4 regions of the Erwinia sp. HR93 genome follow, and region 4 is predicted to be linked to each of the others. Evidence: predicted binding sites of a transcription regulator. Region 4 holds the regulator's gene; each other region holds the start of a gene.
The links. The regulator PurR, encoded in region 4, represses purine synthesis genes. The targets are predictions, from matches to a motif close to CANGCAAACGTTTGCNTG.
Positions count from the first base shown of each region.

Region 1: the regulator PurR is predicted to act here: its motif matches at 1,747-1,764, upstream of SFA31_RS05235 (NCS2 family permease).
Region 2: the regulator PurR is predicted to act here: its motif matches at 1,291-1,308, upstream of purE (5-(carboxyamino)imidazole ribonucleotide mutase).
Region 3: the regulator PurR is predicted to act here: its motif matches at 1,345-1,362, upstream of purM (phosphoribosylformylglycinamidine cyclo-ligase).

Region 1 covers NZ_JAXUDP010000001.1:1,104,811-1,108,100, reverse strand. The annotation lists gene SFA31_RS05240 (Na+/H+ antiporter) at 1-14, opposite strand, end outside; gene SFA31_RS05235 (NCS2 family permease) at 156-1,505, opposite strand; gene soxR (redox-sensitive transcriptional activator SoxR) at 1,861-2,337, opposite strand; gene soxS (superoxide response transcriptional regulator SoxS) at 2,416-2,739, shown strand; gene SFA31_RS05220 (YjcB family protein) at 2,979-3,257, shown strand.
Region 2 covers NZ_JAXUDP010000002.1:29,610-32,899, reverse strand. The annotation lists gene purK (5-(carboxyamino)imidazole ribonucleotide synthase) at 1-713, opposite strand, end outside; gene purE (5-(carboxyamino)imidazole ribonucleotide mutase) at 710-1,210, opposite strand; gene SFA31_RS18585 (DUF1158 domain-containing protein) at 1,343-1,588, opposite strand; gene lpxH (UDP-2,3-diacylglucosamine diphosphatase) at 1,651-2,373, opposite strand; gene ppiB (peptidylprolyl isomerase B) at 2,376-2,870, opposite strand; gene cysS (cysteine--tRNA ligase) at 3,045-3,290, shown strand, end outside.
Region 3 covers NZ_JAXUDP010000001.1:3,894,943-3,898,232, reverse strand. The annotation lists gene purN (phosphoribosylglycinamide formyltransferase) at 1-264, opposite strand, end outside; gene purM (phosphoribosylformylglycinamidine cyclo-ligase) at 264-1,301, opposite strand; gene upp (uracil phosphoribosyltransferase) at 1,559-2,185, shown strand; gene uraA (uracil permease) at 2,263-3,290, shown strand, end outside.
Region 4 covers NZ_JAXUDP010000001.1:3,242,585-3,245,874, forward strand. The annotation lists partial or broken gene SFA31_RS15155 (MFS transporter) at 1-719, opposite strand, end outside; gene SFA31_RS15160 (YnhF family membrane protein) at 983-1,072, opposite strand; gene purR (HTH-type transcriptional repressor PurR) at 1,343-2,371, shown strand; gene punR (DNA-binding transcriptional activator PunR) at 2,389-3,290, opposite strand, start outside.

The sequences.
Region 1 (3,290 bases), 2.1 Mb from region 4:
AAAAAGTTTTCCATGCTTTCCTTAGTCGCAGAGTTTTTTTGTGACCGAAAATATTACCCCGATAATAGAACAACTTTTTTAACGCAAAGGGAACAGGAAGTGATGTATATCGGATTAAATCACAGCCGGACGGGCGCCCGGCCGTATGACGGCAGTCAGATAGCCCAGCCGCCAGCGTAAAAAACCACCAGGATAATGGCGATAATGACCGTGCCAATATTCAATTTACGCCATTCGCCGGCGATAATGCGGCCTATCGTCAGCGACGCAAAGCCCAACATAATACCCGTGACAATATTGCCGGTAAAAACAATAAACACCGCGGTGATAAGGCCAGACATCGCATCAACGAAATCACTAAAATCAATTTTCGCCACATTGCTCAGCATTAATAGCCCAACATACATTAACGCCGGGGCCGTGGCATAAGCCGGCACCAGCCAGGAAAGCGGCGAGAGAAATAAAATAAGCAAAAAGAGCACGCCGACCGTGACAGCCGTCAGCCCGGTTCTACCACCAGCCGCCGTACCTGCGGCAGATTCGATATACACCGCCGCAGGAGAAGCCCCCAATAGACTGGAGAGCACGCTGCTCATGGAGTCCGTGGTTAGCGCTTTCCCGCCGTCAATGATTTGCCCGTCTTTATCCAGAAGGTTTGCCTGCCCGGCTACGGCGCGAATTGTTCCGGTCGCATCAAACACTGCCGTCATTACCAGAGCCAGTACGCTCGGCAATACCAGCGGGTTCAGCGCGCCGGCAATATCCAGCGTTCCAATCAGCGAAGCGCTCTGTTCATCATGCAGAGAAGGCATAGCGAAGATACCGTGAAAATGGACCGCCGGATCGAACGCCAGCCCCAGCAGCGAAATAACCACAATGGTGAGCAGGATGCCACCCGGTACGCGGCGTTTCTCAAGCCCAACGATTGCCGCCAGCCCCAGTAATGTCATGATGGTTGGAAAGCTGGTGAAATTGCCCAGCGCAACCGGCAGGCCGTCCTGCGGGTTTTTTACCACTAAATCAATGCCGTTCGCCGCAATCAGTAACAGGAAGAGCCCAATGCCAATTCCGGTACCGTGCGCGACGCCCATCGGTAAATTACGCAGGATCCAGCCACGAATGCCGGTCGCAGAGATTAGCGTAAACAGCACGCCCATCAAAAAAACGGCGCCCAGTGCAACCGGGATGCTCATGTGCTGCCCCATCACCAGGCTAAATGCCGTAAATGCGGTGAGAGAAATGGCGCAGCCAATCGCCAGGGGTAGATTGGCCCATATCCCCATGGCGATAGATCCAACGCCGGCGACCAGGCAGGTGGCGACAAAAACCGCGGCAGGAGGGAATCCCGCTTTCCCCAGCATGCCTGGTACTACGACCACCGAATAGACCATCGCCAGAAAGGTGGTCAGGCCTGCCACCATTTCCTGACGAACCGAGCTGCCGCGTGCGGAAAGATGAAACCAGCGTTCAAATACACCGCCGGTACGCGCGGTTGGCGTTGTCATAAAGAATTCCCCTGAATGAAGATTACAGTGCTGCACAGCATGCAAAAGCGCCATGCATTTTATTCGCCATGCCATCGCTTCTGGCGTCAACTTCAGCCGACGCAAACGATTAACTCGATGGTTAAAAAAACGCGTTAACGCGAAGGCAAACGATTATCTAGCGTTACGGTAGCGATTTTCAACTTAACTTTGCCGGTATTTTGCAAAAAGTCGTACGCCTGATGATTTTGTCACCGCTAGTAACGCAAACGTTCTCTTTTATGGAATCCGGCCGATGTTTTGGGGTAATCACTGTCCCTTTAGCGACAAAATAACTTCCAGGTGAAATTCATTAATTCTTTATAGGGATTAGCGATTAATTATCGATATCTTTTAGTAAACGCGCGCCCGTTCCCTGGCTGCCCAGCGTGTCGTCAGGGTTACGCAGCGGACAGTCGCGCCGCGAAAGGCAGCCGCAGCCAATGCACCCATCCAGCTCATCGCGTAACGATATTAGCGTATGAATGCGCCGCTCCAGCTCATCCCGCCAGCGTGAAGAGAGCGCTTTCCACTCTTTTGCGCTGAGCGTGTGGCCTTCCGGTAACATGCTGAAAGCCTCGCCCACCGTGGCTAACGGAATGCCTATTCGCTGCGCTATCTTAATGATCGCCACATAGCGTAATACGTCGCGCGTATAGCGGCGCTGATTCCCGGCGTTACGCTGGCTGCGAATAAGCCCTTTACTTTCATAGAAATGCAGCGCTGAAACGGCGACGCCGCTGCGCTGCGCCACTTCGCCCGGCGTCAGCAGCGCTTTCAGGCGGTTTTTAGGGCGGGATAATTTATTTTCCAAAATTAACTTTACCTCAAGTTAGCTTGAGGAATTATACTCCGCCCCTGTACCTGTTGGAAACCTGATGAGAGGATAATAATGTCACATCATGAAATTATTCAGACGTTAACCGAATGGATCGACGATCATATCGACCAGCCTATGAATATTGATGTGGTTGCGAAGAAATCCGGTTACTCCAAATGGTATTTGCAGCGTATGTTTCGCACCGTGATGCATCAAACGCTGGGCGAATATATCCGCCAGCGGCGCCTCGCGATGGCCGCCGAAGCCTTGCGGACCACGCAGCGACCTATTTTTGATATCGCGATGGATTTTGGATATGTGTCGCAGCAGACTTTTTCACGCGTTTTTCGCCGCGAATTCGATCGCACCCCTACCGATTACCGTCAACGCGCCTAATTCTGTGGGCCGCCCTCAACTGAACTTCTCTTTTAGGCCTAAAAGTCGCGCTGCCATCTGGTGAATTAATCGACAAATGTGATATAGTTCACATGTTGAATGCAACATAAACTGATATTACATTTTTGTAACGACTTATTCCCCACGCGGCCTCAGGTCATTGATGCTCCGGTATTCGGAAGCAGGGCTTTGCTATATGTCGCGTATCCGTAATAAGTTCGCTTTGAGGATTAAGCCCCATGGCTACGCTTACCACTGGCATTGTTCTAATGCGCTGGCAGTTAACGAGTGCGCTATTGATGTTTATCGCAAGTACGTTAAATATTCAGCTTCGTAAATTTGATCACGGTGTAATGGCGTTTTTCGCCAGCGGTATTGGTATCGCCGCTTCATGCTGGTTCGCTACCGGGCTATTGGGAGTCAGTATCAATTTCCCGCTTATCTGGGTGCATCTTAAAGATTTATTGATTGAATCCATGAATAATATGCCGCCCGAGTGGCCGGCAATGATGGCTTAAGAGTAGTTATCGCATCACGCTCCCTCACGAACA
Region 2 (3,290 bases), on a different contig from region 4:
TCGTTAATAAGCAACCCATCCGGTGTGATAAAACACTCCATTGCCATGACGCCGACATAGTCCAGCTCGGTTAAGAGGCGGCCCAGCAGTTCCTGCGCCTGGCGCTGCAGCGTGGCGTCAGGAAACGGGTGGGCGACGCTGGCGCGCAAAATACCGTCCTGATGGAGATTCAGCGTGAGCGGATAAAAAATGAGCTTTCCACCGCGCCCTCTGGCCCCGATAAGCGACGCTTCGCCGCTAAAGCAAATCGCCTTCTCGACGATAGATGCGCCGTAGCAGTCATGAGGTAGTAATGATGCCCCGGAGAACTGTAGCCGCCACTGGCCGCGTCCGTCGTAACCGCCAGTGCGCCGTTTAACCACCACCTGTTCGCCGAGCTGGCTGAATATTTGCGGCCAGTTATCGCCGCTATTTAGCGGCAGCCAGGGGGCGGTTGGCAAGTTCAGTCTCTCAAAAAGCCGTTTTTGCGTGAGACGATCGGCGATGATGGGGAAGACATCGCGGTTAACAAAAGCGCTATGCGTCACCAGTTCACGGGTCAGCGCGGTTTCCGGCCAGCGTTCAATTTCAGCGGTTATCACGCTTTGCCGCCAGGGGATAGTTTCTGCACGGGCGTCAGGACCAATCGGCCAGACGCTAATGCCAAGCGGTTCGCCCGCCTGACGCAACATGCGGCCTAGCTGACCGTCACCCAGGACACAAACCTGCATTATCTCTCCTCGCGCGGATCGGGATGATTGAGGACTTCATCGGTTTGGCGCTGGCGCCATGCGGTCAGGCGCTGATGCAGTTTATCATCGTGTAGCGCCAGAATTTGCGCTGCCAGCAAGGCGGCGTTAGCCGCGCCGGCTTTGCCGATAGCAAGCGTACCGACCGGGACGCCGCGCGGCATTTGTACAATGGAGTACAGGCTATCTACGCCGCTGAGCGCCGCGCTTTGTACCGGTACGCCCAGTACGGGAATTAATGTTTTAGCCGCCAACATGCCGGGCAAATGCGCCGCGCCGCCGGCGCCGGCGATAATAACTTGGAAGCCTTGCGCGGGTGCCTCTTCGGCGAAGCGAAAGAGTTTGTCCGGCGTGCGATGTGCTGAAACGATTTCAACGTGATGGGCAATATCGAGTTCATTCAGAATGTCAGCGGCGAAACATAAGGTGCTCCAGTCGCTCTGTGAACCCATAACGATAGCGATGCGTGGATGAAAAGGCATGCGTCCAGTAGCTCCTGTATGGCAAAACAACAGCGGCGGATCGTAAAAGGGCAGGCGGCAGAATACCATGACATAATGGCAAGGAAAACGGTTGCGTGAATAAATATCACCCTAAAAGGCGCCGTTTATTATTCAGGTTAAGGCAAACCAGCGGCGCCAGATAAAGCGAATAACTAGAAATTCAACCGTACCAAGTAGCAAAAACCAGACGCAAAACAGCAGCGTGTAGAGTTGATTCATATCCATTAAATGGAAGAAACCGATAAGGCGCTGCGCAAGGGCCGGCGTGAGGGTGGGCGCTGGCAGCAGCAGGCAGGAAAGAAACGCCAGCAGGAGAATGCCGCCCGCGCTGAGTAGCGTTTCCGACGCGGATTTCATAATGTTATATCCCGGTTAAAAACGCTATTGTAGGGGAAGGCCTAAGGCGGCGCAAAAGCATTCTAGAAAGGAAATTCGAGCAGTTCGATATCCTGCGGCGTGACTTTAATCATCGATCCCCGCTGGTGCCACGCGCCGAGGACCGCGCGTTGATATATCTGCTCGTTTATCTCCAGCCTGTGTATTGCCGGGCGGTGCGTATGCCCGTGAATCAGCCACTGCACACGATTTTTCTCCATCGCGTCGATGACCGCCTGTTGATTCACGTCCATGATGGCCTGCGTTTTTTCGCTATTGGCCATTTTGCTTCCGGCGCGCATGCGCGCAGCGATGCGGCGACGTATAAAGAGCGGCAGTGAGAGAAAGAGTTTCTGCAGCCAGCGCTGATTCACGCGGGCGCGAAAAGCCTGATAGCCGATATCGTCGGTACACAGCGTGTCGCCGTGCATGATGAGAATACGGCGGCCATAGAGATCCACGACTTGCTCCTGTGGCAGAAGATGCATGCCGCTTTCACGGGCAAAGCGTCCACCCAACAGGAAATCGCGATTACCGTGTATAAAATAAATAGGTAGCCCGTGCAGTGCCAGCGCTCTTAGCGTGTCGGCAACTTCACGGTGTAAGGGATTAGGATCGTCATCGCCAATCCAGGCCTCAAATAAATCACCCAGAATGTACAGCGCGTCGGCACTTCCCGCCTCACGCGCCAGAAAGCGTAAAAAACCGGCGGTAATCGCCGGTTCTTCCACGCAGAGATGAAGATCTGCGATAAACAGCGTCGCCACGATTATTCGCTAACGGTAACGCTTTCGATAATCACGTCTTCTTTAGGCACGTCCTGATGCATACCGCTGCGGCCCGTGGAAACCCCTTTAATTTTATCGACGACGTCCATGCCTTCCACGACTTCGGCGAACACGCAGTAGCCCCAGCCCTGCAAACTTTCCGCGCTGAAGTTCAAAAAGTCGTTATCAGCTACGTTGATAAAAAACTGCGCGGTTGCAGAGTGCGGTGCCTGAGTACGCGCCATTGCCAGCGTGCCGCGCGTATTTTTCAGGCCATTGTTGGCTTCATTCTGAATAGGATCTTTAGTGGATTTTTGCTTCATACCCGGCTCAAAACCGCCGCCCTGAACCATAAATCCATTAATGACGCGATGGAAAATGGTGTTGTTGTAAAATCCTTCGCGGCAATAATCGAGAAAGTTCTTCACGGTGAGCGGTGCTTTGTCATCAAAGGTTTTAATGACGATGTCACCATGATTGGTGTGAAAAGTAACCATTTTATGCATCCTGTGAGTTGTTCAGTACACTGGCCCCAAAGAGCAGGGCGCGTCAGGAAGTTGTTATAGCATAACTCGCTGTTCGGGTTAACCTTGCAACGCGTGCTGCTTCCCGAGTGAATTATGGGTAAGATATAGCGTTTGGTTATCCACCGTTTAACATGGAATCTTCAGATGTTGAAAATTTATAATACCCTTAGCCGTCAAAAAGAAGCGTTCAAGCCCATCCATGCGGGTGAGGTGGGTATATATGTATGTGGGATAACCGTTTACGATCTTTGTCATATCGGACACGGACGCACGTTCGTCGCGTTTGATGTCGTGACGCGTTATTTACGCTATCTCGGTTACCGTGTGAATTACGTGCGCAATATTACTGATATCGACGATAAAATTATCAAGCGCGCGAATGCCAACGGG
Region 3 (3,290 bases), 650 kb from region 4:
TCCTGCCAACACCACAAGGTCCGGTGCATATTCGTCAATGTGCCGGATAAGCGCGTCGTCAAACGCCGCCCGGTCCGCGTAATCGGATGGGCGGATAGCGTAGCTGGGAATATTCGCATCACGCGCGCGCTCAAGTCCCTGAACATGGCTCCTGGTGCTGAACACGGCCTGCACCGTTGCCTGAATGCGCCCCTGCGCGCAGGCGTCGATAATAGCCTGCAGATTGCTGCCGGTACCGGAAATCAGCACAATGATTTTTTTCATTATTCAATTACCACGCGCGGTCCGCAATCAGATGCGCGTATTTTACCGATTTGCCACGCGTTTTCACCCAGTTCGGTTAACAGGTGCAGGGCGGCATCTGCAGCATCGGCGGGCAGGGCGATAATCATTCCCACACCGCAATTGAAGGTGCGATACATTTCGCGGCGGCTGACATTGCCGGCCCGCTGCAGCCAGGTGAATACCTCAGGCCACCGCCACGAGGATTCATCAATGACGGCCTCAAGGTGCGCCGGAAGTACGCGGGGAATGTTTTCCCAGAATCCGCCGCCGGTGATATGCGCGATCGCGTGGACATTAAGTGCATTGGTCAGCGCTAAAATTGATTTAACGTAAATCCGAGTTGGGGCCAGCAGGCTGTCGGCAAGCGTTGCGTCGCCGAGGCGCTCGTCCAGCGGCGAGCAGCCGCTGACGTCAATAATTTTCCTTATCAGCGAGTAGCCGTTGGAATGCGGGCCGCTGGCGCCGAGCGCGAGTAACACATCGCCGTGCGCCACGCGGCTGCCATCGATAATATCGGCTTTTTCAACCACCCCGACGCAAAAGCCCGCAATATCGTAATCGCTTCCGCCGTACATACCGGGCATTTCCGCCGTTTCACCGCCTACCAGCGCGCAGCCAGCCTGAAGGCAGCCTTCGGCAATGCCGTGAATGACGCTGGCCGCGGTGTCGACGTCCAGCCTGCCGGTGGCGTAGTAATCGAGAAAGAACAGCGGCTCTGCGCCCTGGACGATAAGATCGTTAACGCACATGGCAACCAGGTCGATGCCGATGGTTTCATGGCGCTGTAAATCCATTGCCAGGCGCAGTTTGGTGCCGACGCCGTCGGTGCCGGACACCAGCACCGGCTCCCGGTATTTCTGCGGCAGGGCGCACAGGGCACCGAAACCGCCGAGGCCGCCCATCACTTCCGGGCGGCGCGTTTTTTTAACGGCGCCTTTGATTCTTTCGACCAGCGCATTGCCGGCGTCGATATCCACGCCGGCGTCTTTGTAGCTGAGAGCGGTTTTGTCGGTCACGGCAATCTCCATGCGGTTGGCAGTGCGCCCGAGTTTAACAGTGAACGCAAACGTTTGCGAGCTAGTTATTACTCTCTGTGGCATGGGTTTTGCGAACCCGATTTTATTGTTCGCTTCCCGGCGGGGTGAGGTAAATACTCTATAGTGATCCTAAGCAAACTTGATCCCGGTCACGGCATTGCATATGGCGCAGCCGAGAAAAAGCGGTATAATCCGGCGATTTTTTTTGTGGCTGCCATCTTTTGGGGAGAAAGAGTATGAAGATCGTGGAAGTGAAACACCCGCTGGTTAAACACAAGCTGGGATTGATGCGCGCAAATGACATCAGCACCAAGCGTTTTCGCGAACTCGCCTCTGAAGTAGGCAGCCTGCTGACATATGAAGCCACGGCGGATCTGGAGACCGAAAAAGTCACGATTGAAGGCTGGAACGGCCCGGTTGAGATCGATCAGATTAAGGGTAAGAAAATTACCGTGGTGCCTATTTTGCGCGCCGGTCTCGGTATGATGGAAGGCGTACTGGAAAATGTTCCCAGCGCGCGCATTAGCGTAGTCGGTGTGTATCGCGACGAAGAAACGCTGGAGCCTGTGCCTTATTTCCAAAAGCTGGTATCCAACATCAATGAACGCATGGCGCTGGTGGTAGACCCGATGCTGGCGACGGGCGGTTCAGTGATTGCCACTATTGACCTGCTGAAAAAAGCCGGCTGCACCAGTATTAAAATTTTGGTGCTGGTCGCCGCCCCGGAAGGGATTCGGGCGCTGGAGAAAGCGCATCCGGACGTAGAGCTGTATACCGCGTCTATCGATCGGGGGCTGGATAACCACGGTTATATTATTCCAGGGCTCGGCGATGCCGGTGATAAAATATTTGGTACCAAATAATAAATATGCCGACTAATAAGTCGGCTTTTTTTTGGCTATATGCCTGACTTGGTTTACACACTCAGAGGATTAAAGTTATGACGCGCCGCGCTATTGGGGTTAGTGAACGTCCGCCGCTTTTACAAACCATCCCATTAAGCCTCCAGCATCTTTTCGCTATGTTCGGTTCCACCGTGCTGGTGCCGATTCTGTTTCATATCAATCCTGCCACTGCGCTGCTATTTAACGGGCTGGGGACGCTACTTTATTTATTTATCTGTAAAGGAAAAATTCCCGCCTATCTCGGATCGAGCTTTGCATTTATCTCGCCCGTGCTGCTGCTATTACCGATGGGATATGAACTGGCGCTGGGCGGATTTATTGTTTGCGGAGCGCTGTTCTGCCTGGTGGCACTGATTGTAAAAAAAGCCGGCACTGGCTGGATAGACGTTATGTTCCCGCCTGCGGCGATGGGCGCTATCGTCGCCGTTATCGGGCTGGAACTGGCAGGCGTGGCGGCGAATATGGCCGGGCTACTGCCCGCGCAGGGGCAAATGGCAGATACCACCGCGGTGACGATTTCCCTGACCACGCTCGCGGTAACGGTACTGGGCGCGGTGTTATTTCGCGGATTTCTGGCCATTATCCCTATCCTTATTGGGGTTCTAACGGGCTATGCGCTCTCTTTCGCGATGGGTGTAGTCGATATTACGCCAATACGCGAGGCGCACTGGTTCGCGCTGCCGACTTTCTATACGCCGCGCTTTGAATGGTTTGCCATACTCACGGTGTTACCTGCGGCGCTGGTGGTTATTGCAGAGCACGTCGGGCATTTGGTGGTGACGGCGAATATCGTGAAAAAAGATTTAGTGCGCGATCCCGGTTTGCATCGCTCTATGTTCGCAAACGGGCTTTCAACGTTCCTCTCAGGCTTCTTCGGTTCAACGCCGAATACCACCTATGGTGAAAATATTGGCGTGCTCGCGATAACTCGGGTCTATAGCACGTGGGTGATAGGCGGCGCGGCGCTGTTTGCTATTTTGCTCTCCTGCGTAGGGAAGCTGGCGGCGGCGATTCAGATCATCCCGGTTCCGGTGATGGGAGGTGTCTCTTTACTGCTGTATGG
Region 4 (3,290 bases):
GTAATAAATCCTGCGCTGGCGTGAGTCACTCGCTGTAAGACCGGAGCGATATAGGTATACAGCGTAAACATCGCCCCTGCGCCTAATACCGTAGTGAGCAGCGCGGTTAGCACCTGCGGGCGCAGCATGACTGCAAGCTCGCGTCGCACATCAGGCCTCACCCCTTCTCCTCCCTTAGGCAGAGAGACCCACAGGCCTATCATCGCCAATACGCCCAATCCTGCGGTTGCCAGAAAAGACATTCGCCAGCCTATCGTATTCCCTAGCCACGTTGCTGCTGGTACCCCGCCAATATTTGCAATCGTCAGCCCCATAAACATGGTCGCCACCGCGCTTCCCTGTTTTTCTTTTGCCACAAGACCGGCAGCCACCACTGAACCTAAACCAAAAAATGCCCCATGATTCAAACTGGTGATAATGCGCGAAATCAACAGCAGCGTATAATTCGGCGCAATCGCTGACAGTATGTTCCCAAGGGTGAAAATCCCCATTAGAAATAGCAGCGCGCTGCGCCTGGCTCTGTGAGATAGAAGTAACGTCATCAGCGGCGCGCCAAACATAACTCCAATGGCATATGCGCTAATCAGCATTCCTGCAACTGGAATAGAAACCCCGACGCCTTCCGCGATAGTGGGCAACAGGCCCATTGGAGAAAATTCAGTTGTTCCAATGCCAAATGCGCCGACGGCAAGCGCCAGCAAAGGATAATTTAATTTCATGATTGACTCTCTGGATGTATCAGGCGCTGAAGTGAAATTTATAGCCCCAACACGTTGATGATTTAGGCGACATCGTCGCTATGTCGCGCATATGATGTCAGGGCATACAGAAAAGTTAAAGAGTTGTAAGCGACAAAACAGTATTGCATAAGCGGCAATAATATTGAGGAACTCGGGAGACAGCTATTTCAAAAAAATAGCTGTGCGCGCAGTGAATGAACAATGACCGGGCCAGCGGCAACGCTCACTGGCCTGGTCAATAATTAATGAGTAACGGCAGTTAACGCACCAATGACGATAACGCCTAATGCGGCTATGGTCGTAATTAATGCGTATTTTAATTCAGCGTTCATATTGTCAGCTCCTTTGGTTATTCTCTTATTTCAGCGTCTATTACGCTATTCCCCATAAAAATAGCGTAAATCTTACTGGAATTCATCGGTTGCGCAATTTGCCTCTTCCCCTTTTGCTATAGATCGGACAAAATCCTCCGCTAATTATTTGTTGATTCCCTGTTTCCTTCGCCTGAACTTCCGTGATATCTGCTATTCGGTGTAAATCAGGCTTAGCAAACGTTTAACCCCATTTTCAGGAGAATACGCTATGGCTGGGAGAAACGCCTGATGGCCACCATTAAAGATGTCGCTAAGCGCGCAAACGTTTCCACCACTACCGTATCTCACGTAATTAACAAAACTCGCTTCGTTGCAGAAGAGACGCGAAACGCGGTTTGGACAGCAATTAAAGAACTGCATTATTCCCCCAGCGCCGTAGCGCGCAGCCTGAAAGTGAATCACACGAAAACAATAGGTCTGCTTGCCACCAGCAGTGAAGCGCCTTATTTCGCTGAAATCATTGAAGGCGTGGAAAAAAACTGCTTTGCCAAAGGCTACACGCTTATTCTGGGTAACGCCTGGAATAATTTGGAAAAACAGCGGGCTTACTTATCTATGATGGCGCAAAAGCGCGTCGATGGACTATTGGTTATGTGCTCCGAATACCCACATCCCTTACTCGCAACGCTTGAAGAGTATCGTCATATTCCAATGGTGGTCATGGACTGGGGCGAAGCCAAAGCCGACTTTACTGACTCCGTCGTCGATAACTCCTTCTCTGGCGGTTATATAGCCGGGCGCTATTTAATTGAACGCGGGCATCGCGATATTGGCGCGATCCCCGGCTCCCTGCATCGTAACACCGGTGCCGGGAGGCTAGCTGGATTTATGAAGGCGCTGGAAGAGGCTCAAATCACAGTGAATGAAGACTGGATTGTGCAAGGTGATTTTGAACCAGAGTCCGGCTATCGGGCAATGCAGCAAATTCTTTCAAAACCGCAGCGCCCCACCGCAATATTCTGCGGTGGCGACATTATGGCAATGGGCGCCATCTGCGCGGCGGATGAAATGGGATTGCGTGTTCCACAGGATATTTCCATTATTGGTTATGATAACGTCCGCAACGCCCGCTACTTTACGCCCGCGCTGACCACGGTGCATCAGCCAAAAGACTCTTTGGGCGAAACGGCATTTAATATGCTGCTCGATCGCATTATTAATAAACGCGAACAATCAAAGACAATTGAAGTGCATCCACGGCTGGTAGAACGCCGTTCTGTGGCCGATGGTCCCTTCCGCGATTATCGCCGCCAGTAACGATTCCGGAGCTCTATTCAGGGCTCCCGTAGCCATTCGTGATTTAATGTCTCACTATCGCCCAGATAGGCTAATAGCCAGTTCAGGGCCGGAGACGGATTATCCTGCCGCCAGCTTACACAGCAAGCCGCATCCGGGAAGGGGTTTTCCAGTTGCAAAACGCGCCAGTCCCCGCTCTCAATCCACGGCTGCGCCATATGGGCAGGAACCATTCCAGTACACAGCCCGGCATTGATACAATCTGCCGCCGATGCCCAGTCGGGCACGACGATACGCCGCTGGTTATCTAATAGCCACGTCACGCGTTTCGGCAATGTCCGCGAAGTATCTTCCAGTACCAGTGACGGCCACGGTCGAAGCTGTTCATCACTGAGTTTTTGCCTTGAGTGTGCCAAAGGATGAAGATGAGAAACTACGCATCGCCAGCGCAGTGCTCCCATATCACGGAACGCATAGCGCCCTCCAACGGGGACCGCCTGAGTGGCACCAATAGCCACTTCAACGCGTTCATCCGCCAGCGCATCCCAAACGCCATTGAAAACCTCCTTCGACAAACACAGTTCTACATCGGGAAAATGCCGATAAAAATCCAGCACTAACTGGCGGGTTCGCGCAGGTTTAACAATATTATCTACCGCAATGGAAAGACGACCGCGCCAGCCGTTGGCGATTTGCTGACACTGCAGACGCGTTGCCTGCATTTTTTTGATAACAGAACGCCCCTCTTTAAGAAAATAAACGCCCGCTGCCGTGAGTTCCACATCGCGATGCCGGCGTATAAACAGAGGCGTAGCCAGCCATGATTCAAGCTGACGAACCGTATAACTAATTGCTGAAGGTACCCGATGCAATTCCTGGGCTGCCCCGCTGAAACTCCCGGTACGGGCAACGCTATCCAGCACATCAAGGGTATATTCCG